3 regions of the Pelosinus sp. IPA-1 genome follow, and region 1 is predicted to be linked to each of the others. Evidence: riboswitches for the same ligand, from Rfam matches in the RefSeq annotation. Region 1 holds a riboswitch; each other region holds the start of a gene.

Region 1 (8,150 bases):
ACTTTTCTTATGTAACAAATTCTATAGCTTTCTTTTTCACTTGTCAATAAGAATTTATTGGTAGGATTGAAGATAGTTAGGGGATCTTAAATTTCACATAAAAGGTGGTTCCAAGAGGACTAGTGTCAAAAATGATTTCTGCTTGGTGTCTCGCAGCAATATTATAGCAGATAGCTAAACCTAAACCTAGCTGACCTTCTTTCGTTGTGAAGAAAGGGGTAGCTAGCTTGTCCAAATCTTCAGGGGAAATTCCTATTCCTTGATCTTTAATAGCAAGAACGATCCTGTTCTGTTCCACATATGTACGAATGACTAATTCAGTCCGAGGGAACATGGCTTCAAGACCATTTCGGGCGATGTTGAGAATAAGCTGACTTATTTCTTTATCATCCATTTCAAAATCTGGAATGGATTCAAGTTGGGTAGAGATTTTTTTATTTGAAATAATTGCATCTGCCTGTAATAGGGGGAGTAAAGAGACAATAAGGGTATTTAAGTTGTGTGATTCTAAACTTAATGACTTATTTTTGGCCAAGGATATAAATTTACTAATAATCCGATTTGCATCGTCAATTTCAGTAACCATAAGTTCCACTAATTCTTTATAATTTTGAAAAGCGATTTTTTTAGAGAACATTTGTAAAAAACCACGTACCGTAGTCATTGGATTACGAATTTCATGACCGATACTGGCAGCCATCTCTCCGACTAAATGTAAACGATCGAATCGCGTCAAATGTTGCTGCATTTGTTTAAGTTCACTAATATCACGGATTATCAGGACGAAATCATTTTCGTTGCTCGCTGTAATTCTACCTTCACAATAATAAGTAATTGAATTTAATGTAGTTTGAAATTCAAAAAATTGCATAGTATTTGTAGTTACTGCCTGATCAAAGTAATGCATAATTTTTGAGGCTATTAAGGGCAGTACATCCTTAATGTTTCTATTCTGGAGATTGATAGGGGGGAAGAAGGGAAATGTATTTTTCGACTCTTGATAATCGAGGATAAAACCATTCCTGTCTAATACAAATAAGGTATCAGGTATTGAATTGAGAAGAATTTGCGTACGATCTTGATTTTTCTTTAATGATTGCTCAGCTTTTTTTAAGTCTGTGATATTGCGAAGGGTACATAGTACATATTCAACAGAACCATCGGCTCCGAATTCCGGAACTAAAAGGGCATGATAATACATTGTTCTATTATGTAAAGTTTTAAAATCAGACTGAAAACTTAAACTTTTTTTAGCTTTAAAAACCTTGTTAATTTCAGTTTTCCATAATTGATAATAATGAGCGGAAAGACCAAGATCTGAGAGTTTGGTACCAATTAGATTTTCGGCTAGTATACCTGTGGGAATTTTAATTGCTGGATTGGCATAAATAAAGTATAGGTTTTTGTCAAAACGAATGATAGCGTCGGGAGAATTTTCAGCGAGAGATTTAAAGTCGTGTGCACGTTGCGAGGGTGGACTCGGTTCTTCTATAGAAAATTTTCGCGGAGAATTATTCATAAAAAAACGTACCCCCATATAAAAAATAGTATTTCAAATCCTTTGAAAGATTATTTGTAGCATAGCATTCGTCAAAGATAGATAGTTTCCCTTTAGATAATTTGTCGAAAAAACAGGAATGTAAAAAAATATACTATATTACTGTTATATCCAGTATGATATACAGTAACAAATTGGTAGCTTGACTTTGCCGTAATTTTAAAGAAGGGAAAAAGGCACTTAAAAAAGAATAAATATTATATACAAGTTATAAGGAGTATTATGCAACAACAAATAAATTAGCACAAAGGGGTTTTATAAATGCTCAAAACAGTGAAAAGGTTTTTCCAAGAAGAGCATGGCTTAAATCAACGAGCAAGGGAAATATTACGTTATATTGGCCCAGGGATACTCGTAACAGTAGGATTTATTGATCCAGGAAATTGGGCTGCCAATATGGCGGCTGGGGCCGAATATGGGTATAAATTGTTGTGGATGGTGACGCTGTCTACAATCATGTTAATTGTATTACAGCATAATGTGGCCCATTTAGGCATTGTCACAGGTCGCTGTTTATCCGAAGCAGCTACAGAATATTTGCGGCCTTTAGTCTCACGAACCGTACTCTTATCTGCAGTAACGGCTTCTGTTGCGACAGGTCTAGCAGAAATACTTGGTGCAGCAATTGCTTTAAATATGTTATTTCATATTCCCTTAAAGGTGGGCGCTATATTTACGGCTTTAGGATGTGGCTGGATGTTGTGGGCCAATTCCTATAAGCGATTAGAAAAATGGATTATGGGTTTTGTATCGATTATTGGATTAGCATTTTTATTTGAGCTTAGTTTGGTAAATATTAATTGGCCTGAGGCTGCTATTGGCTGGGTTTCTCCTGTCATTCCCGAAGGCGCTATGCTTGTAGTGATGAGTGTACTCGGGGCAGTGGTAATGCCACATAATTTATTTTTACATTCTGAGATTATTCAAAGTAGGCAATGGAATTTGGAGGATGAAGCTGTCATTCAAAAGCAGCTTAAATACGAGTTTGCAGATACTTTATTTTCAATGTGTATTGGCTGGGCAATTAATAGTGCCATGATTCTAATAGCCGCGGCTGTGTTTTTTAGCAATCAGGTGCAAGTCGAAGAATTGGAACAAGCTGAAATTATGCTGCGTCCCTTACTTGGAAATGCCGCAGCAGTTGTTTTTGCCATAGCACTATTATTTTCTGGTATTTCTTCTACGATTACAGCAGGTATGGCTGGTGGAAGTATTTTTGCTGGTATGTTTAGTGAGCCATATGATGTTAAGGATCGCCATTCATGGATGGGAGTAGCTCTTACTTATGGTTTGGCAGTACTCTTAATTCTTTTTATCGAGAACCCTTTCCAGGGCTTGGTTTATTCTCAGATGTTTCTCAGTGTTCAACTGCCCTGGACAATATTTTTACAAATTTATTTAACATCGTCTAAGCAAGTTATGGGTAAATATGCAAATACAGGTTTGCAACAAATTATGTTATGGGCAATAGGTATTATTGTTTCTGTATTAAATATGATGTTGTTATGGGATTTTATTAAATAAACGAGTGTTATATCTTGCATTTAGAAATCGAATTTGCTACAATGTATCCATAATAATCATTTTTGAGAATGATTATCTCCGGGGCTGAAATTAAATAAATTGAAACATCTTCAGGGCAGGGTTTAATTCCCGACCGGTGGTAAGCAGTGGATTCTGCAAGCCCACGAACCGCAAGGTTGATTTGGTGTAATTCCAAAGCCGACAGTATAGTCTGGATGAAAGAAGATAGATTAGCACATGATTAGATGTGTTTCCTTGTGCTACTAACTTCCCGAAGATATTTCGGGAAGTTTTTGTTTCTAATGATTAAGGAGGAATCTGTGTGGTTTACAATACACGTTATATAACAAAGGTAGGAATTTTATCGGCAATTGCTGTAATTTTGATGTTTTTTGAAGTGCCGTTACCTATGATGCCAAGTTTTCTAAAATTGGATGCCAGTGAACTGCCTGCTATCCTTGGTGCCTTCCTATTAGGACCAATCGCTGGTGTTGGCATTGAGTTAATCAAGAATCTAATACATGGGGCGAATAGCCAAACAATGGGAATTGGAGAAGTTGCTAATTTTCTGGTAGGTGTATCATTTATTCTTCCGGCAAGCTACTTATACCAGAGATATAATAGCCCTAACGGGGCTATCATAGCTCTAGGTGTTGGAACGATTTCTATGATGTTTTCTGCTTCTTTACTAAATTATTTTATATTATTACCTCTTTATCAGGCAGTATTGCATTTTCCCCTGGAGCAAATTATATCATTAGGGACAGTAGCCAATCCTCAGATTATGGATTTAAAATCTTTTATCACCATGGCCATTGCACCATTTAATCTAATAAAGGGAATTGTCATATCCATTTTTACCATGATGATTTATAAAAAAATCTTTCCCGTCTTATGTGAAAGATAAGATAAGAGAAGAGTAAAAGAGGCTACTCCAATACAAGGAGTAGCCTCTTTCGCTATTCTAAAAAGAAAGTGTTTTGGGGAAAAAGCAAGAACGAATGATTTAACCACAGAGACACAGAGTACGCTGAGGGGGATTTTATAATCCGATCTCTTTCCTCTGTGTCCTCTGCTTCTCTGCGGTTTAAAAATGTCAAACTATTATTACAGTTGTTTGGTACTTGGTAGTGTAAAACCTCTGCCCATGACTTCGACGGCATCTTGCACAATCATAAAGGCGTTAGGGTCTGATTCTTGTACAAGAAGTTTTATCTGACCAATTTGCGTAAGAGTTACAACAACAAAGATAACCTGTTTGTCTTGTCTTGTAAAAGCTCCTTCTCCACGAAGGATGGTGGCGCCGCGACCAACTTCTTTCAAAATCGCTTTTAAGATTTCATCAGTTTTATAAGAAACAATATAAACCGTTTTCTTGCGATTGATCCCTTCCACCACATTATCCGTAATGTTAGCAGCAATAAACATAGAGATTAATGTTAAAATGGCCAACTTGATGCCGAAGAGGATGGCAGCAATCAACATAATCATACAGTTAATGGAAAAGGAAGCGGCGCCAACATTCATAGAATAATACTTTTTGATAATGCTGGAGACGATATCAAGTCCTCCACCACTTCCGTTGGCTTTAAAAATCAGGCCAGAACCAATTCCTGTAACAATGCCACCTGTGATCGCTGAAAGAATCGGATCATCTACCACAGTGAAGTTTGCCAAGTAATCTGTTGCATCGACAAAAAAAGAAAATAGGGCTGTTCCATAAAGGGTCTTTATAGTGTACTCTTTGCCCAAAAGACGATAAGCAGCATAGACAAGTGGGACATTCATTGCAAGAATTTGTACACCGATAGGAAATTTAAATAAGTAATAAAGAATAATAGCTATGCCGCTAACTCCACCACTTAAAAGATGGTGGGGGACGAGAAAACTATTAATAGCTACAGCACTTAGTAGGCACCCAACACCAACCGAGAGATATTGATAAATTTTATAGCGCATCTGTTCCTCCTATAAGTTATTTAAGTAGTATCAATGGCAATCTTCAGGAGTTGGCTATAGAGTCGCGTAGGAAGTAGACGATACTTATATCCAATTCCTGAAGATTAAATTTTTATAGATATTTTTTTATTCCCTGGAGTAGGGGTGATTTTATTACAGTTTGTTAATGAACCCTTGAATGAAAGGGTACTGGTAGCTTTCTCCATTGAATGCCTTAACGGCTGCCATAATAGAAGTTACGATGAGGATTAGCCACAAAATACCTACTATGGGGAGTAGTAAGACTCCAATCAGTAATGTACATAACAGTCCCACAAGGCAGGAAGTAACTAATATGGCCAAATGAGCGACCAAAGATTGCTTAGCATGCTCGTAAACAAAAGGATCATCCTTTTTTAATAAAAAAATGACTAAAGGTGCAATGATAAAACCCAGACCGCCTAGAAAATAAGATATATGAGCGAGGATGGCTAACAATTTTTGCTCTCCTGTAATTCCATTCATAAAAACACCTCCTAAGTATATTTTATAGTAGGTTGGTTCTTTTGTATATCCTATTCATAAAGATTGAAAATCACACTATAATAAAGAAGACTTGATTCAGATGGAGTTTTAACTCCATCTGAATCTTAGCCCTTCTTATCCAGGGACTTAGCCGCTCTTAACTCCCACTTATCGAAGATGGGAGTCTTAGAGCGGTTCAGTCATCGGATAAAAAAACTTGTTTTTGAAATGTATTTTATGATATTATCAAGAAGAACATTTATAGCAGAGGTTTCCTTTGGGTGGTATCATCAATGAACCATACTATAAAAAAGGAATCTAAAGCTGTGAAGGATCAATATAGCTATATGTTAATACTGGTATTATATCCGCTTAGATCTATGATGGACTGAGACGGGAGGTTACATAGGAAAAGTATGCCTTTCGGACAAGTGCCGGAAGGCTTTTTTTATATTCTTTTCCTAGGGCGTTTATTAGTATGTTATTAAGAGAGTACATCTATCATACTTTTTTCAGAAGTAGGATCGGGAATTAATTGTTATCTATACTATTAAATCGGCTTATATAGTAAAAGGAGAAGCAGCATGAACAAGCCAAAGGTGCTAATCGTCGGAGCTGGTAAAGTAGGCAGTGTGTTGGCCCGAGCCTTATATAGTCAGGGCTATGAATTAGTAGGAATCGTTAGTCGTACTTTCGATTCGGCCCAGGAATTGGCTAAGCAGTTTGGTGTAAAAGCAGGGACAGAAGCAGCAGATTTTACGAAAGAGGCGAATATTGTCTTACTTACGACTCCTGATCGCTATATTGGTAAAGTAGTAGAGGAACTGGTTAAGGAAAGTGGCTTTATGCCAGGACATGTTGTTATCCATACTTCAGGCTGCCTGCCTACCGAAATATTGAAACCAGCTAGAGAGCAGGGAGCTTTCATTGGCTGTATGCATCCCTTGCAGTCATTTGCCAATAAAGAACTATCTATAGAGGCATTATCTGGTGTGTATTTTGCACTGAGTGGACAAGATGAGATGATAGCAGCAGGAAGAAAAATAGTCGAGGATTTAGGCGGAAACGGTTTTGTTATGTTAGATAAGGACCGGGCACTATATCATGCTGGGGCCTGTATTGTATCGAATTATACAGTTTCGTTGATGCATTGGGCGAGTCAACTATATAGTAGTTTTGGTTTATCTAGAGAAGAGGCTTCAAAAGCCTTATTGCCCTTATTGCAGGGCACAGTGAATCAAATAAAAGAACTGGGTCCTACGGAAGCCTTAACAGGACCTATCAGTCGCGGGGATAGTATTACCATAGAGGCTCATCTACAAGTTTTAGAAAATGATGAGGAAAAGAACTTGTATCAAAATCTTGGATTATATACTTTAGGGGTAGCTTTAGAAAAAGGAACAATAGATCAAATGCAGGCAAATTGCATGACAGAATTATTGAAAATGAAACTAAAGGAGAAGGAAGATGAGCAGCAATAAACGGATTACAACAACGGTGATTCAAGAGAGAAAGGTTGCAGGTAAAGCCATTACAATGCTAACAGCATATGATTTTTCTATGGCGAAATTTTTAGATGACGCTGGAGTAGATATGTTATTAGTTGGTGACTCTTTAGGCAATGTAGTATTAGGGTATGATTCTACACTCCCAGTTACTATGGAAGATATGATCCATCATGGAAAAGCTGTGTGCCGAGGGGCAAAAAGAGCGATGGTAGTTGTGGATATGCCCTTTATGTCGTATCAAGTTTCAACAGAGCAGGCTGTGGCAAATGCAGGGAGAATCATGAAGGAAACAGGGGCTCAAGCTGTTAAATTGGAGGGGGGGCAAGAGGTTGCTGATGCGGTAAAAGCCATTGTCAGAGCTGGTATCCCTGTGGTAGGACATTTAGGACTAACTCCCCAATCTGTTCATAGTCTAGGTGGGTTTAAAGTGCAAGGCAAAGAAGAAAAAGGTGCACAAAAATTGTTAGATGATGCGAAACTTTTGGAAGAGAGCGGGGCTTTTGCAGTGGTATTAGAGTGTGTGCCTGCATTGTTAGCACAAAAGGTTACCGATTCCATTGCCATACCAACCATTGGTATTGGTGCAGGGGTATATTGTGATGGACAAGTATTGGTTACTAATGATTTATTGGGGCTTTTCCCCGGTTTTACACCTAAATTTGTTAAACAATATGCCAACCTTCATACTCAGCTGGCTCAGGCAATCGCCGAATACAGAAAAGAGGTAGAAGAAAGAGCCTTTCCTGGCGCAGAGCATAGTTTTAAAATTTCGGATGAAGTATTGGAAAAATTGTACTAATACAAGGAGGACAATCATATGAAAATAATTTCAGACATACAGGAGATGCAATTATTTGTTAGGCAGGCAAAAGAGAAAGGGATGAGTATTGGACTAGTACCAACTATGGGGTCCCTGCATGAGGGGCATCTCACCTTGATGCGTCAAGCAAAAAAAAGTTGTGATGTAGTTGTGACAAGTATCTTTGTCAATCCCACACAATTTGGTCCTACAGAAGATTTTGCTAAGTATCCTCGGGACTTATCTGGTGATAGCGAGCAGGCTGCTAAAGCTGGCGTAGATGTCATCTTTCATCCTC
Region 2 (8,150 bases), on a different contig from region 1:
ATGGAATGAATACCAAATAAACCAACTGATTAGCCATAAAATATAAGAGTAATACCAATTGTAACCATTGTGATAAACAATCATGTTGGTATATTTTTCAGCCAAATATTCAATTCCTGTTAAAATCGTTGTCCAAAGAAGAGTCCATTTTATTCTAGACATAGGAGAGTATCTTACCCAAAACATAGCTAAGATTGGTACGATAATGACATTTGTGGTAAAAGAAATGTCTCGTACACCAGGTAAAACTCTAATGGGAAACTCCCACCATTCAAAATAATTTGCAACATAGCACACAATATTTGCATAGAAACTAGCAAACAGTCCAACAGGGATAAATCGTTTCAATTCTTTACGAGCAACTATCACTGCAATTATAGCAATAAGTATAGATATGTATTGTATTAATAAATCAATAGACATAACATCATCCTTTAGTTAGAGATACCCTTTAGACTATGCAGTTTGAATTAATTTAACCAAAAAAATATGGAAGGGTTATTATGAGAGGGCGGGATAAGGTTATGGTAATATCTAAAGAGCAACTAACTGAGATTCGTGGGCGGGTGGATAAGGTAGTACAAGGGTCATAAAAAATGGCCATGGCGAAACTATCGTATCCTATCCATATCATATATGAGGATGGTAGGGGGATGTTATTTTGGGGAGATACGAAGATATTCTTTATAACTGATAGGTAGATGTCCTATTGCCAGTGTGAATGCTGCTATAAACATGGGGGACGATTTAAGTAACCCTGCAGCCAAAAAGAAATAAAGAATGGGGGTAATTGCCATGGGGATTGGTATATGCCATAGTGGTAGGAATAAGAGCATATGATTCCGGCCTTTTTGGAAAAATCGGAACCAACCAGCATAATAGACCGTGAGTAATAACAGCATAGCAATTATATAAAAGCGGTTTGAAATATTATTCATTGTAATTGGATAAAACAGAGGAATAATGGTTACACCGAATCGTCCTATATTCTCAAAAACAGTTAGAATAACAGGTTCATTATCTTCTTGTAGTGGTATGTTGATTGGCGGGAAAAGTAACCACAATAGATTAGGAATAAGTATTATTATAGGGATAATCAAACTAGACGAGTAAAGCATGAAATCAAACATTTTAATCCCCTTTTATCAAGAAAATTCGTAAATATAGTATTCAAGGTTAACGTGTAAACTCCTGTAACGAAACAGTAAATTATAATCGATCTTAAGGTGCAAGAATTGAAAACTTTTAAAGGTTGATAGGTTTAATCTCCGCAGACATTGGAATGTATTTGTTTTGTAATGCCAGATTGTAGGACGGTCCGTTGCGCGAATCGATTAAGAGCATCATTAATGAGCTAGACAGGTTTGCCGATAATAGGGAAAACAGCCAAAGGCGAGAAACGGCAATCCGGCAGATTAATGAAATATTAGACTGGCGACGTATTTTAGTACCCGGGGCGCTCATAGGATGGATTATCGATGCGGAGGTGGCCGCCCCGTCCGTAAGATGCTGAAAGCGGCAGGAACACCTGATTTAGACAACGAGGAGGAATAGATAATGATAAAAGGTATTGACGTATCCCATCATAACGGTGTGGTCGATTGGCAGGCGGTGGCTGCTGCTGGAATTGAATTCGTGATCATCCGCAGCTCCTACGGTCTGCAATCAAAGGATGGAATGTTTGAACAGAATGTAACCGGCGCTAAAGCTGCCGGTCTGGAAGTTGGCGCTTATCACTACTCGTATGCATTGAGCGTCGAAGATGCAATACATGAAGCAAAAAATTGCCGGGAGGCAATAGACAGTACAGGACAGCTATTAGAATTACCAGTGTTCTTTGACATGGAAGATGCGGACGGCTATAAACGACGTAAAGGCTTTGCATTTAACCCGGTAGAAATTACAGCCATGTGCAAAACGTTTATTTGCAATATAGGTCTAGACTGCGGCATTTACGCCTCTTACTCCTGGCTGACTGATTATATTGACTGGCGTAGCATTGGTTGTGCCGTATGGAATGCCCAATGGAGCCGGAGTGACGATATTAAAGGTTATATGTGGCAATACACTGACAAAATGGAAATAAACGGGAAGTTATTTGATGGAAATATTAAGTATTAGTAGGGGTGAGCTAATGGAATTTGCATTTGTATCATGTCGTGCTACGACAGCAACCCATATCCTTTCCACCATATCCCCCTCATACTGAAAATATGCCGAAAATACGACTCTTAATCAGTAGGTTCGGGGTTCGATTCCCTGGTGTGTCACCAGTAAATTATAGCCCTCGCAGGTTTGCGAGGGCTTTTTTATGTCGGTAAACTATAAAATCACAGCAAAAAAGCGGGTGTATGAAACGCCCGCTATGGATGGATACGCTTATCTTAATGTAAACCTGTTATCTCTAGGGTGCCAGCCATGTCTACCAATGAATATTTGATTGCTAGCCATGTCATGGCCGTCTTTATTGACATCAAAAGTTAAGGTATCTCCTCCTCTTACTTTGAAATCTAATTCATCAATCCCGCGACCTGTGAAATGGAAGCGAATTGTATTACGGTCACGGTCTACTTTAACGAAATCACCATTTTCCAGATCTCTGTCGTCAATGTCGTAAAAACGTCCATCAGTTCGAATCACGCCAGAAAATACATGCTGATTACGAAAGTTAGTTGTTTTTACATGAAACTCGTCATTTCGATTATGCCAGACAGACAGGCTAGGGGGATTTTGTTGTGGACGGCCCTCGGAACGGTCACTCCAGGCAAAAGCGGTTCCTGATAAGGTAATCAGGAAACAGGTAAGTAATGCTAAGCAAGATAATTTTTTCATATGTAACATCTCCTCAGATCTTGATCTGATATTACTATATTACAAAATCTTGACAACAATATGACAATGGAAAGAATTAGATGAAATTATAAATATGGAGGATATCTAACTAATTGACAATGATTATCAAATAGGGTATAGTATAATCATTGAAGGATGTATTGCAATCACATCTAAGACCATGTCTGAGGAGAAAAACTCTAGGGCATGGTTTTGTTTTATTAGGCACATAGATACCAATTTTATTGGTGGAAATCCTTTGTTAATGGAGACTCTACGTTTAATTTTTCTATATGGTCTATAAGCTCTTTTAATATAATATCTTGATGAACTAAGTGATCCATAATTACTTTTATCTCTTCTTCTGCTTTTATGTTTATTTGGTAATCATGTTCTGCTGCCAACCGGTCTTTTTCATTCTGCCTGTTTTGACTCATCATTACTACTGGACCCGTGTACGCAGCTTGAAAACTTAGAACAAGATTAAGCAGTATGAAAGGATATGGATCCCAAGAATGAAAAAAATCTGCATCGCTAACTGCTTTATAAGTTAAATACACGTTTGTTGTCATCCAAATTACGATTACAACACTTTGATAAATAATAAAGGGCCAACTACCAACCACTTTAGCTAACCAATCAGCTATCCGCTGACCAGATGTCAATCGAGTGCGAAATTCTTTGTTTATATTTTTTATAACATGATCGTCATGCCGATAAGTTGCCGCTGGACCTTGGAGTTTAGAAGTTTTCATAAATCCTCCCTGTTCTGATTTTATCATATAACTCATATACCACAAATTACATTAGATTCCTGCAGTAGCTATGAGAAGTTGTTAGATGTATCGTGCATAAATAATAGACCTGTGTAAAGGCTCACAGTATCAAGGACGAGTTCGTTGACCTCTGCGAGGTGTGGATGATGAATATAAAATAAATAGGAAATAAGTATACATTGTTATTCTAGGTTATGTTGTGTCATAATAGGGTAATGCTAAGTATAACGATTTCTATTATATTTTTATGTAGTTATCTTAAAATAATAAGTGGACTATCAAAAATATTAATATTCTTATTTCGAATGGGGGGGGACATTACAATGTCAACATCTAAGGAATTAACGAATGAAAAATATCAGTCTATAAAGAAATTAGGGAAAATGTACTTATATTTATTGATTGCAACACGTTTAGTTTTTCTTATGGAACACGTACCCCATGTTGTAAATGCGCCGATTGGTAACGATGTAATTGATGTTTCTAAATATCTATTCCAATTAGTTATAGGGAATGAATTTGTAAAAAGAATTAGTATTTTATTTTTAGCTCTCTATAGTATGTTCGTAGCTGTAGAAAGTTTTTTAGTGTTGCGTACTTGGTTCATGTGGCTTTACTCCAAGGTTACTAGGAATAAGATGATTGAATAATAGATAACGGAAAAGAGTAAGAAGTGATATCTTTGCGATAAAGATATCACTTCTTATTTTTAAATTATTTATTTATAACGCTCAACGTAATTTCCCAAATTTCTCGCGCCTTTATTTATTTCTTCTAAGTTAGCTGCGATCTCTTGAGTAGATGCCGCCTGTTCTTGGCTAATTGAGCTAGTAGTTTCGATTGATTTATAGATATCGGAAACAGCCTTGCTCATTTCCTGTAATGTTAACTGTATTTTCTTTGTTGCTTCTTGCGATTGGTCAGCAAGTTTTCGAACTTCCTCGGCTACAACGGCAAATCCTCGGCCTTGTTCTCCTGCTCTAGCTGCTTCAATCGCCGCATTTAGTCCTAAAAGATTTGTTTGTTGGGCTATGTTACGTATAAAACCAATGACCTGAACTGTTTCTTCATTCCGTTTTATCAAATCACCTGCTAGCTGAATTGCTTTTTGCCCCGCACTTGCTAGTTCGCTTGCACTTTGAGCAACCTGCTCGACACTTGCTGAGGCTAATTCTGTTGAGTTCGCCAATTTTTCAACAGTATCAACTAATGTAAGACTATCATTTAAATCGATCCCAGAACTTAATGTTCCAATAACTTCCTTATTAACACCATAGATTGGAGTGAAGATAGTCTTTATAGTACGACCATACACTTCAGGAGGAATATCTGCAAAAGTATCTTTACCTGTGCTAATACAGTCTTCGATAGTACTAATTCCTTTGATGGGCTTACCAGCAGGTAAATCAAGCTCAAACTCTTTTGCACGGAAGTAGGATAAATATGCCGTTTTGTCCGTTAATCCAACAGCCATATCTTCCCGGACGATTTTGTTTAAGTAGGGAAGAACAATTTTAAAAGCCTCAAGTATTTCTTGATTGGTGAGTTGCTCCATTTTACTACCTCCTAACGATTTCAGATTATCAATTCTATATCAAAGAACAAAAAGCCTTTAAAAAAACAGTGAAAATTATCGAAATTTGTAATATTTTTATAATAAAATCCGAAAAAGTAAAAGGAAGACGGAGCTAAAGGATTTGTCCCTGTTGAAGGACATAAGGTGATTGCAAACTTGACAATCTAAATATTTAATAATACTATTTAAATAGCGACTTATTCTCAGGGCGGGGTGAAAATCCCCACCGGCGGTATCTCAGTTTTACTGAGGAGCCCGCGAGCGCTCTTCTATAGGAAGAGGTCAGCAGAACTGGTGAGAGGCCAGTGCCGACGGTATAGTCCGGATGAAAGAGAGTAAGGCAGTCAACCAAATTGATTCTCAGAAGGAATCAATTTTTTATTTATTTTAAAGTTGAACTGTCTTTTTCTGTGCCCTGATTCTGGTAAGTCCTACTAAATTATTAGGAGGAATATACTATGAATCAAACTTTACTAACTCATTTTGGAGACACTGACAAACGGGTGGAAAATGCTCTTGCTGCATTGCGCAGTGGTCGCGGAATCTTAGTTACCGACAATGAAGATCGGGAAAACGAAGGTGATATTTTTTTTGCAGCAGAGTCTCTGACAGACGAACAAATGGCAATGTTAATTAGTGAGGGCAGTGGAATTGTCTGTTTATGTTTGACTGAAGAAAGAGTGCAGGCATTAGAATTGCCGATGATGGTAGATGTTAATACAAGCAGTTTTGGAACACCTTTTACTATTTCTATTGAAGCTGCGACCGGGGTTACTACGGGTGTATCTGCTGCCGACAGGGTGACTACAGTGAAAGCAGCGATTGCGGATCCTGTAAGTCCAGAGCAACTGGTGCGTCCGGGCCATGTTTTCCCATTAAAGGCCAAGCAGGGCGGTGTACTGGAGCGACCTGGGCACACAGAGGCCAATGTAGATTTAATGCGACTTGCTGGGTTGAAGCCATATGGCGTATTGTGTGAATTGACAAATCATGATGGTACAATGGCAAGGTTACCTGAAATCATTGCATTTGCAAAGAAAAATAACATGCCAGTGGTTACGGTCGATGATGTAATTGCGTATCGAAAAGGTAGAAAAACATTTGCATCATAAAGTCTAGTCCAAACTTCGGACCTAGGATGAAAGATCTTACGGTTAATATATAATATAAACACCTGCAAAGCAGTTAGCTTTGCAGGTGTTTATATTATATATTATGTTGCAAGTTGTAATGATAGACAGAAAAAAATGCAGGAAAATGACAATTAATGTCGAAAAGTTGTAAAATAATTACAAGACAAAAAGGGGAAAAATAATGGATTTTTTTAAGAATATGAAAGTTAGTCTGAAGTTAGGTGCCTTAATTTTTATTGCCATTATATCGCTAGGAGTTATTGGGTATACAGGCTATCATTATCTTCAGAGGGCAAGTGTAGATATGAATTCTATGTTTGCAGATAACTTGGTACCAGTACAGCTTATCAATGAAAATCAAGCTCATATCAATAAGGTAAGTGCAGCAATAATTGAATTGATGATTACAACAGATAGCAAAAAAAATGAAGAGCTAAAAACACTTATAAGTGATCGAGCTAAAAAATTTAATGCAAATATAGCTGAAATTGAAAAAGCTAAATTAGACGATAAAGAGAAACAGAAATTAGAAGATCTCAAAGCAGCGATGAAAAAGTACAGAGAAGCTCGTACTACAGTAATTGATTTGGCAGCACAGAACAAGAATGCAGAAGCTTATGCATTGTACCTTTCAAGTGTAGCACCTTTAGAAACGATTGCTCTTAATAAATGTATGGATCTCTCCGAATATTCTATAGGAGTAGCAAGAAATATTAATAGTACGAATGAGGCTTCATTTAGAACATCAACTAAAATTAACATTGGAATCTTATTAATATTTACTACAATATTAGGCGTAAGCGGATTCTATATTACACGGTTGATCACTAAACCTTTACATGCTATGGTCTCATTTTGTGGGGGATTGTCTGCAGGTGATTTTCGTGATAAGCCTCGTACTTTTGTTAGAAAAGATGAATTTGGTCAATTGGCAGATTCTTTAGTAGATATGAAAAATAATCTCCGTATACTAATGAAGGATATTAACAGTTCTGCCGAACACCTAGCCGCTGCTTCTGAAGAATTAACAGCTAGTGCTGATCAATCAGCTCAAGCTGCTAATCAAGTTGCCGATTCTATTACTGAGGTAGCAACAGGTGCAGAACAACAACTAGAAGTAGCAAACAATACTTCCAACGTGGTGCAGCAAATGTCAGAAAGTATCCAACAAATTGCTGCCAATGCGAATGAAGTGGCAAGTCAAACAGCTCAAGCGGCTGATAAAGCAAAGGAAGGAAACAAATCAGTAAATAAAGCGGTAACTCAGATGGCGAATATCGAAGAAACTGTTACCTCCTCTGCTCAAGTAGTAGCCCAATTAGGAGAGCGTTCTAAGGAAATTGGACAAATTGTGGATACAATTTCAGGCATTGCCGGTCAAACGAATCTATTAGCTTTAAATGCAGCTATTGAAGCAGCCCGAGCTGGTGAACACGGGCGCGGCTTTGCTGTAGTTGCAGAAGAAGTTCGCAAACTTGCCGAGCAATCACAAGAAGCTGCTAAGCAAATAGCCACACTAATTAGCGAGATTCAAGGTGATACCGATAAGGCTGTTGTAGCTATGAATAATGGAACGCGAGAAGTTAAGCTTGGAGCAGAAGTAGTGAACGCCTCTGGAGTTGCTTTTCAAGAAATTGTAGTTATGATAAGTAACGGGTCGAGCCAAACGAAAGAAATTTCTGCGGCAATCGAACAAATCGCTACAGGCAGCCAACAAATTGTCGAATCGGTGAAGCAAATCAATCAATTAAGTAAAAATGCATCTGCCGAAGCACAAACTGTATCCGCTGCAACCGAAGAACAATCAGCATCTATGGAAGAAATCGCTTCCTC
Region 3 (8,150 bases), on a different contig from region 1:
AGTGGTTGGGGCAAAGTCAGATATTTATTCATTAGGTGTTGTTCTTTATGAAATGCTGACGGGAACAGTGCCCTTTAATGGCGAAACGCCAATCAGCATTGCTTTGAAACATTTACAAGAAGAACCGCGTCCTATACGGGAACTAAAACCAGAAGTACCACCTTTGTTGGAGGCTATTGTTCTTAAGGCAATGGCAAAAGATGTAGCGAACCGATTTGACATTAGCGAGATGATTGCTGACTTAAAATCAGTACAAAACTATTTTAGGGATGACCATACGCGCCGTCTGTCAAGAGGCGATTTCCCTACTCAGATACTACCACGCATAGAGGAACCGATTTCTAACAAGGCAAATATGGTTGGAGCCGAACCAGAAAATAATAGTTTAACGAAAAGTAATAAATCCAAGAAGCGAGTATGGGGCTTAATATTGCTATTATTATTTGGCTTTATGATAGGTGCTTTTTTTGCTTTTGGTAAGTTTTGGAGCAATAATGATGTTACCGTTGCAAATGTTGTTGGCAAACAAGTAGAAGTTGCCCGCAGTATTTTAACAGGGCAAAACTTGCGTGTCACAGTATCAGAATCATTTAGTGATAAAGTACCAGCTGGAAACGTCATTTCTCAATATCCAGAGGCAAATACAGTAGTAAAAGAGCAGCGTATGGTTAATCTTGTTATTAGCAAGGGTGGCGAGATTACTATAGTGCCTGATCTTAGAGGACTCAGCCGAAGGGATGCAGAACTGCAAATTAAAAATGCTGGTTTAGTAGTAGGAAGAATTGATGAACAGTTTAACGCTGACGTTCCAGCGGATACAATTATTAATCAGCAGCCACGCCCGCCGGTTCAAGTCAATAAGAATTCTACGGTTGATCTTGTTATAAGTAAAGGTGCTGGTCCACGTAAATTTGCCTTACCTGATTTTCGTGGTACGCCGATAAATACGGTAAACACCCAAATTGAGAGTCTAAAACTAAAAGTGGGTAAAGTAACTGAAGAAGTTAGCGATAAGTATCCAATTGGGACTATTATTGGACAAAATCCTGGTCCATCAGCGGAAATTACAGAAGGTGCTTCGGTAGATTTCACAGTTGCAAAAGGCGGCGGTAGTGCAACTAAAAAAGCCGTTGTGCAAATAACAGTACCTGAAGGGGCCACTCGCCAAGCAGTTCAAGTTGTTTTAACTGATACAAATGGTCGACGTGTTGTTTATGAAAATGTCCATAAGCCTGGTGATAAGGTTGAAAAAACCGTGGATGGTGTAGGCCAAGTTAGAGTACAAGTGTATATTAATGGTGTATTGTTGCAAGAGCAAACAATATAGGAGGCATAGCAAGTGCAGCATGGGGTGATACTAAAAACATATAATAGTTTTTATTATGTGAAAACAAATGACAAGGTGATTATGTGCACTTTGCGAGGACGCTTTAAAAAAGAACGTTTTTCACTTTTAGTAGGCGATGAAGTTGAATATGATATTACTGAAAATGATAAAGGGATAATTGAAAAGATATTACCTCGCCGTAGCATGTTGAAAAGACCAATGATTGCAAATATAGATCAAGTTATTGTTACCTTTGCTGCAGTAAATCCAAATATTAATGCAGTTTTAGTAGATCGATTTCTAGTTTTGGCAGAAATGTCGGACTTAGATATAATCATCTGTATTAATAAAACTGATTTGGCTGATATGCAAGAATTAGAACCTCTTCTTGCATTGTATCGGAGTATTGGTTATAAGGTTATCACATTATCTGCTAAATTGGGACTTGGTATTAGGGAATTGCAAAATGCTCTTTCTGATAAAATTAGCGTATTTGCTGGTCCCTCGGGGGCTGGCAAATCCACGATTTTAAATACAATTGAAGCGGGGCTTACTCTAGTAACAGGTGAAGTTAGTGAAAAAATTGGTCGTGGTAAGCACACGACTCGCTTTGCAGAGCTGTTACCCTTAACTACCGGTGGCTTTGTTGTCGACACGCCCGGTTTTAGTTTTACCGAGTTTGATGATGTGAAAAAAAATGATCTTATGTATTATTTTCCCGAAATAGCAGCGATTGTACAGGAATGCAAGTTTAATACTTGTCTGCATGTGAAAGAACCCCAATGTGCTATAAAACAGGCAGTATTAGAGGGGCGTATTAATGAACAGCGGTATAATTCATATATTGAAATACTATCGGAAATTCAAGAAAAGAAGAAAGGATTTTAAATTATGATTAAAATAGCACCATCAATTCTTTCGGCTGACTTTTCTAAATTAGCTGAAGAAATAGAACGAGTGGAAGTAGCAGGTGCGGATATGCTTCATATTGACATAATGGATGGACATTTTGTACCTAATATTACATTTGGTCCTCCTGTTGTTGCGGCAATTCGCAAAGTATCTAAATTATTTTTCGATGTTCATCTTATGGTAAGCAATCCGCAAGATTTTGTTGAAGCGTTTGCAAAAGCAGGTGCTGATCTCTTAACAGTTCATGTTGAAACAGCCCCTCATTTACATCGAGTATTGCAAACCATCAAAGAGCATGGGCTAAAAGCTGGGGTATCTCTTAACCCCTCTACGCCACTTTCGGTAATTGAAGAAGTGCTTAGTGAAGTAGATATGGTGTTATTAATGACCGTAAATCCTGGATTTGGTGGCCAAAAATTTATACCAAGCATGCTTGATAAAATTACTAGGTTAAAATCTATGATTTCCGAAAGGAATTTAGCTGTGGAGATCCAAGTGGACGGCGGAATTAATGCTGTAACTGCCCGTCAGGTAATAGCTGCTGGTGCTACAATTTTGGTTGCAGGATCTGCTGTATACCAATCAGAAGATATTAAAAAAGCAATTTCTGAAATTAAAGGCACTTGATTATTTTCATGAATACTGGTAACATATACATAATTGAATAAGGAGCCTTTGGGGCAAGGTGAAAAAGAGAAATCTTTTAACTCCTTACCGGCGGTGATTAGCCCGCGAGCCGTATGGCTGATCCGGTGGAATTCCGGAGCCGACAGTATAGTCTGGATGGAAAAAGGTTATTATTAAGTCTTTGATAAGGCTTAATAGCTGTTGCATTTTTCTAATGTTCTATTAGGCTGTTAAAAAGTATTAAACTTTTTTAACAGCCTAATTTTTTTGGAGGGGTCAATTATGGATGAAGAGTATATGAGGCAGGCGCTATTTTTGGCTCAATACGCTACTGGCCGGACAAGTCCAAATCCTATGGTTGGGGCTGTAATTGTGCGGGAAGGACGAGTTGTGGGACAGGGATGGCATAAGCAAGCAGGCACACCCCATGCCGAAATTAATGCATTGCAGCAAGCTGGAGAATTGGCGGAGGGGGCAACTATATATGTTACGCTAGAACCTTGTTCTCACCACGGTAGAACAGGACCATGTGCTGATGCATTAATCTTGGCGGGTATTACGAGAGTAATTGTCGCGATGGCAGATCCAAATCCTTTAGTAGCTGGACAAGGTATTAATAAGTTGCGAAAAGCTGGCATTGAAGTCGTAGAAGGTGTGTTGTCAAGGGAAGCTGCAAAATTAAATGAGGTTTTCATAAAGTGGATTTCCACTAAATTGCCTTTTGTCCATTTGAAAAGTGCAATGTCTTTAGATGGAAAAATTGCTTCTTACACAGGACAATCCCAGTGGATTACAGGGCCTGCTGCGCGAAATCGCGTACATACTTTACGAGATACTTGTGATGCAATTCTGGTGGGGATTGGTACTGTATTAGCCGATAATCCTAGTTTGACAACTCGACTATCGTACCAGGGGAAGAATCCGAATCGAGTGATTGTTGACAGCATGGCACGAACACCTCTGACGGCTAATGTAGTAACAGATGGTTTAGCCAAAACTATCATTGCCGTTACTGATAAGGCGCCAGAGGAAAGAGTCAATGCTTTGCGTGCTTGTGGCGTAGAAGTTTTGGTAGTTGAGAGCAAACAAGATGGTGTTAATTTGCCTTTATTATTTAAAGAATTAGGGAAAAGACAAATTACTAGTTTATTAATTGAAGGTGGAGCTAGTATTAATGCTTCCGTGTTAGAGGACAATCTAGTTGATAAGGTACATTGGTTTATTGCCCCCAAGATTATTGGTGGTAATAGTGCTCCAGGACCAATAGCTGGTCAAGGAATAGCTGATGTTAATAAGGCAATTTTGCTTGAAGATATAGAAACAGAATCTGTTGGGGAAGATATATTAATTAGCGCCTATATGCGCAACCGGGAGGGACGAGATGTTTACCGGACTTGTGGAAGAATTAGGTAAAGTGAAGGCGATTGTCCGTGGTGTTAAATCTGTACGTTTAACAATTCAGGCTAGTAAGGTCATTAGTGACGTTAAATTAGGTGATAGTATTGCTGTAAATGGAACATGTCTTACTGTAGTTGAGTATAATAATACTTGCTTTACTGCTGATGTGATGCCAGAAACAGTTGATAGTACTGCGTTAGCGAGTTTAAAAAACGGAGCAATTGTGAATCTTGAGAGGACTCTTAGCATTGGTGACCGTTTTGGTGGTCATATAGTTAGCGGGCATATTGATGGCATTGGGATGATTCGTGCTAAAGATGTTAATGATAATGCTGTTATCGTAAAAATTGAAGCAGGCCCTGAAGTGATGCGTTATATCGTAAAAAAAGGCTCTATTGCCATTGATGGTATAAGCCTTACAATTGTTGAGTGTGGACAAGATTGGTTTACAGTTTCTCTGATTCCTCATAGTGCATCTGTCACTACATTAGGATTTAAAAAAACTGGAGACACTGTAAATCTAGAAGCAGATGTAATAGGAAAATATGTAGAGAAATTGCTTGGATTGCATTCTTCTGATAAGCAGTCTAAAGCAAGTACTCTTAGTATGAATTTTTTACAGCAAAATGGGTTCACATCGTAAAAATAAGTCGAAATACTTGGAGGTAAAAATGAAATTTAATACTATTTTAGAAGCAATTGAAGATGTAAAAAATGGCAAGATAATTGTGGTAGTAGATGATGAAGATAGGGAAAATGAAGGCGATTTATTAATGGCTGCTGATAAAGTTACCCCTGAAGCCATTAATTTTATGGCGACTTATGGACGTGGACTTATTTGTATGCCAGTTATTGGCTCTAGATTAGACGAGCTTGGCATTGGTGCTATGGTCTGTGAGAATACAGACAATCATTGCACTGCTTTTACCGTGTCTGTTGATGCACATACTGTAACAACAGGAATTTCAGCCCACGAGAGAGCAGAAACGATTAGAACATTGTTGGATCCGAATGCATTACCCGAACATTTTAGAAGGCCTGGTCATATTTTTCCCTTACGCTATGTGGAAGGTGGAGTTTTAAGACGGGCAGGTCATACGGAAGCAGCAGTTGATTTGCCAAAAATGGCAGGGTGTTATCCAGCAGGGGTAATTTGCGAAATTATGAATGAAGATGGCACAATGGCTAGAGTTCCAGATTTGATGGAGTTTGTTACTAAGCATAATTTAAAAATTATTACTATTGCCGAGTTGATAAAATATCGTAAAGCAAATGAAACATTTATTATACGTGGTGCAGAAACAAAAATGCCAACTAAATATGGCAATTTCCGCTTAATTTCCTACGAAAGTAAATTAGATAATCAATGCCACATTGCTTTGGTAAAAGGTGATGTAGCTGGCAAAAAGGATGTAATGGTACGCATACATTCTGAATGCTTAACAGGCGATGCCTTGGGATCATTACGTTGTGATTGTGGGGAACAATTGGAAAGTGCTTTAAAACGCATCAGCCAAGAAGAAGCAGGAGTATTAGTGTATATGCGGCAGGAAGGCCGTGGCATCGGTCTTGCCAATAAAATTCGTGCCTATGCATTGCAAGATCAGGGGAAAGATACTGTAGAGGCAAACGAGATTTTAGGTTTTGCACCAGATTTAAGAGATTATGGTATTGGTGCTCAGATACTTGTAGATCTAGGTCTATCAAGCATTCGCTTATTAACGAATAACCCTAGAAAAAGGGCTGGATTAGAGGGATATGGCCTGACTATTACTGAAAGAATGCCAGTAGAAATGAAAGCTAATAAATTTAACCAGCGTTATTTATCCGTTAAAAAGTCTAAACTAGGACATATGCTAAAACAATATGGGGAGGAATAAAAAAATGATAAGAGTTATAGAAGGACAATTAGTAGCAGAAGGACTGAAAATTGGTGTCGTAGTTGCAAGGTTTAATGAATTTATCAATTCAAAATTGCTAGATGGTGCATTGGATGGCCTTAAAAGACACGGTGTGAAGGAGGAAGATATAGAAGTACTTTGGGTTCCAGGGGCCTTTGAAATACCCCTAGTAGCTCAAAAAATGGCCGTCAGTAAAAAGTATGATGCCGTAATTTGCTTAGGTACAGTCATTCGAGGTAGCACTTCTCACTATGATTATGTTTGCTCGGAAGTATCCAAAGGAGTTGCTCACGTCGGCATGGCTACAGGAGTTCCTACTATCTTTGGTGTACTTACTACGGAAAGTATTGAACAGGCTATCGAACGCGCTGGTACAAAAGCTGGAAATAAAGGTTTTGAATCTGCAGTAACAGCAATTGAAATGGCTAACTTATTAAAACAAATCTGAAATAGTAAAATATTTCCAATGGAATAGTGGGTGATTAAATGAATATTGGGATTATTAGTGATACCCATGGTTGTGCGAATACTTGGGAAAAAATATATAACAAATATTTTTTCGAATGTGATTTTATTATTCATGCTGGAGATATACTATATCATGGTCCTCGCAATGATATTCCCAAAGAATATGATCCTAAACGGCTAGCTGAATTGTTAAATAATTCTCCAGTCCCAATTATAACTGCTTGTGGCAATTGTGATGCGGATGTGGATAGCATGGTTCTAACTATGCCTATTCAATCGCCATATGCATATATTATGGTTGATGGATTGCGTATCGTAGCAAATCACGGACATAACTTTACGGAAGAGACGAAGAGGGAAATGGCAGGTAAGTTTAAAGCAGATCTATTTATTACTGGACACACCCATGTGGCTTCATTAGAGAAGCATAATGGTATTGTCTATTTGAATCCAGGTTCCCCAGCTATGTCCAAGAGACTTGATGGACTTGCTACATTTGCTAGGCTTAGGGATCGTGTTGTTGAAGTAATAGACGTTATCACAGGACAAGTAGTAATCTCAGAATTGTTATAGGAGGGGAATCATGGGCGATCATATTATAAGAGCGACTACAGTTGGTGGGGTGCGCGCTTTTGCCGCAGTAACTACTACATTAGTTGAAGAGGCTAGAAAGCGCCATGATTGTTATCCAGTCGCTGCGGCAGCCCTAGGGCGTACTATGACTGGAGCATTATTGTTAGCTGTCAATCTTAAAACCGATGAAAGTATTACAATTCGTATTTCTGGAGATGGACCGCTTGGTGAAATTGTCACGGATGCTCATGCTAGTGGAAGTGTACGTGGTTATGTAAGAAACCCGCATGTTGAGTTGCCTTTACGTGGTAATAAACTTGACGTTGGGGCAGGCGTTGGTAATGGGCAAATTTCTGTTACACGATTTACAGGCTTAAAACAGCCTTTTACTGGCAATGCAGATTTAGTTAGTGGTGAAATAGCGGAGGATATCACTAATTATTTATTAGTCTCAGAGCAAACACCTTCAACGGTAGCTTTAGGTGTTTTAGTTCAACCAGATTTAACGGTAACAGCGGCAGGCGGATTTATGGTGCAAGCGTTACCTAATGCAGATGATGAAGTTTTAAGCCAAATCGAGAAGAATATAGCAGCACTACCGCCAGTTTCTCAATTGGTAAGTGAGGGCATTGATGCTGCAGGTATTATCAATAGAATCTTTGCAGGCTTACCAGTTAGTATGTATGATGAAATTCCCTTGCAATTTGAATGTCATTGTTCTTATGAACGCGTACAGAAAGTGCTTGTTAGTCTTGGTGAAATGGAAATTAACGATATTCTTGTTACCGATGGACATGCAGAAGTGTGTTGCCCTTTTTGCAGTGAAAAATATCAATTTAACAAAGACGATCTTGAGTTAGTTTTAACCCTAATTAAAGGAGAATAGCAAAAAGAAAAGACTGGGAATCTCCCAGTCTTTTCTTTTTGCCCTAATTATAATCTAT

Evidence for each region. A riboswitch is a leader RNA that binds a small molecule or an ion and turns the genes downstream of it on or off. The one in region 1 is predicted to bind FMN.
Region 2: it holds a riboswitch for FMN, as region 1 does, so the genes downstream of both, ribB (3,4-dihydroxy-2-butanone-4-phosphate synthase) here and QSJ81_RS09240 (ECF transporter S component) in region 1, are expected to answer to the same signal.
Region 3: it holds a riboswitch for FMN, as region 1 does, so the genes downstream of both, ribD (bifunctional diaminohydroxyphosphoribosylaminopyrimidine deaminase/5-amino-6-(5-phosphoribosylamino)uracil reductase RibD) here and QSJ81_RS09240 (ECF transporter S component) in region 1, are expected to answer to the same signal.

Annotation. Positions count from the first base shown of each region.
Region 1 is NZ_BSVC01000003.1:545,378-553,527, forward strand. Features, by position in the region: gene QSJ81_RS09230 (ATP-binding protein) at 77-1,519, opposite strand; gene QSJ81_RS09235 (Nramp family divalent metal transporter) at 1,820-3,082, shown strand; FMN riboswitch at 3,185-3,313, shown strand; gene QSJ81_RS09240 (ECF transporter S component) at 3,405-3,989, shown strand; gene QSJ81_RS09245 (YitT family protein) at 4,190-5,041, opposite strand; gene QSJ81_RS09250 (DUF4870 domain-containing protein) at 5,195-5,545, opposite strand; gene QSJ81_RS09255 (Rossmann-like and DUF2520 domain-containing protein) at 6,100-7,026, shown strand; gene panB (3-methyl-2-oxobutanoate hydroxymethyltransferase) at 7,013-7,852, shown strand; gene panC (pantoate--beta-alanine ligase) at 7,871-8,150, shown strand, end outside.
Region 2 is NZ_BSVC01000012.1:38,903-47,052, reverse strand. Features, by position in the region: gene QSJ81_RS23215 (CBO0543 family protein) at 1-423, opposite strand, end outside; gene QSJ81_RS23210 (hypothetical protein) at 657-1,130, opposite strand; gene QSJ81_RS23205 (GH25 family lysozyme) at 1,558-2,121, shown strand; gene QSJ81_RS23200 (hypothetical protein) at 2,380-2,832, opposite strand; gene QSJ81_RS23195 (DUF1003 domain-containing protein) at 3,075-3,587, opposite strand; gene QSJ81_RS23190 (hypothetical protein) at 3,932-4,258, shown strand; gene QSJ81_RS23185 (methyl-accepting chemotaxis protein) at 4,327-5,163, opposite strand; FMN riboswitch at 5,380-5,525, shown strand; gene ribB (3,4-dihydroxy-2-butanone-4-phosphate synthase) at 5,643-6,296, shown strand; gene QSJ81_RS23175 (methyl-accepting chemotaxis protein) at 6,499-8,150, shown strand, end outside.
Region 3 is NZ_BSVC01000004.1:455,223-463,372, reverse strand. Features, by position in the region: gene pknB (Stk1 family PASTA domain-containing Ser/Thr kinase) at 1-1,327, shown strand, start outside; gene rsgA (ribosome small subunit-dependent GTPase A) at 1,340-2,215, shown strand; gene rpe (ribulose-phosphate 3-epimerase) at 2,219-2,866, shown strand; FMN riboswitch at 2,907-3,038, shown strand; gene ribD (bifunctional diaminohydroxyphosphoribosylaminopyrimidine deaminase/5-amino-6-(5-phosphoribosylamino)uracil reductase RibD) at 3,149-4,279, shown strand; gene ribE (riboflavin synthase) at 4,248-4,907, shown strand; gene QSJ81_RS12060 (bifunctional 3,4-dihydroxy-2-butanone-4-phosphate synthase/GTP cyclohydrolase II) at 4,936-6,144, shown strand; gene ribH (6,7-dimethyl-8-ribityllumazine synthase) at 6,149-6,613, shown strand; gene yfcE (phosphodiesterase) at 6,652-7,206, shown strand; gene hslO (Hsp33 family molecular chaperone HslO) at 7,217-8,092, shown strand.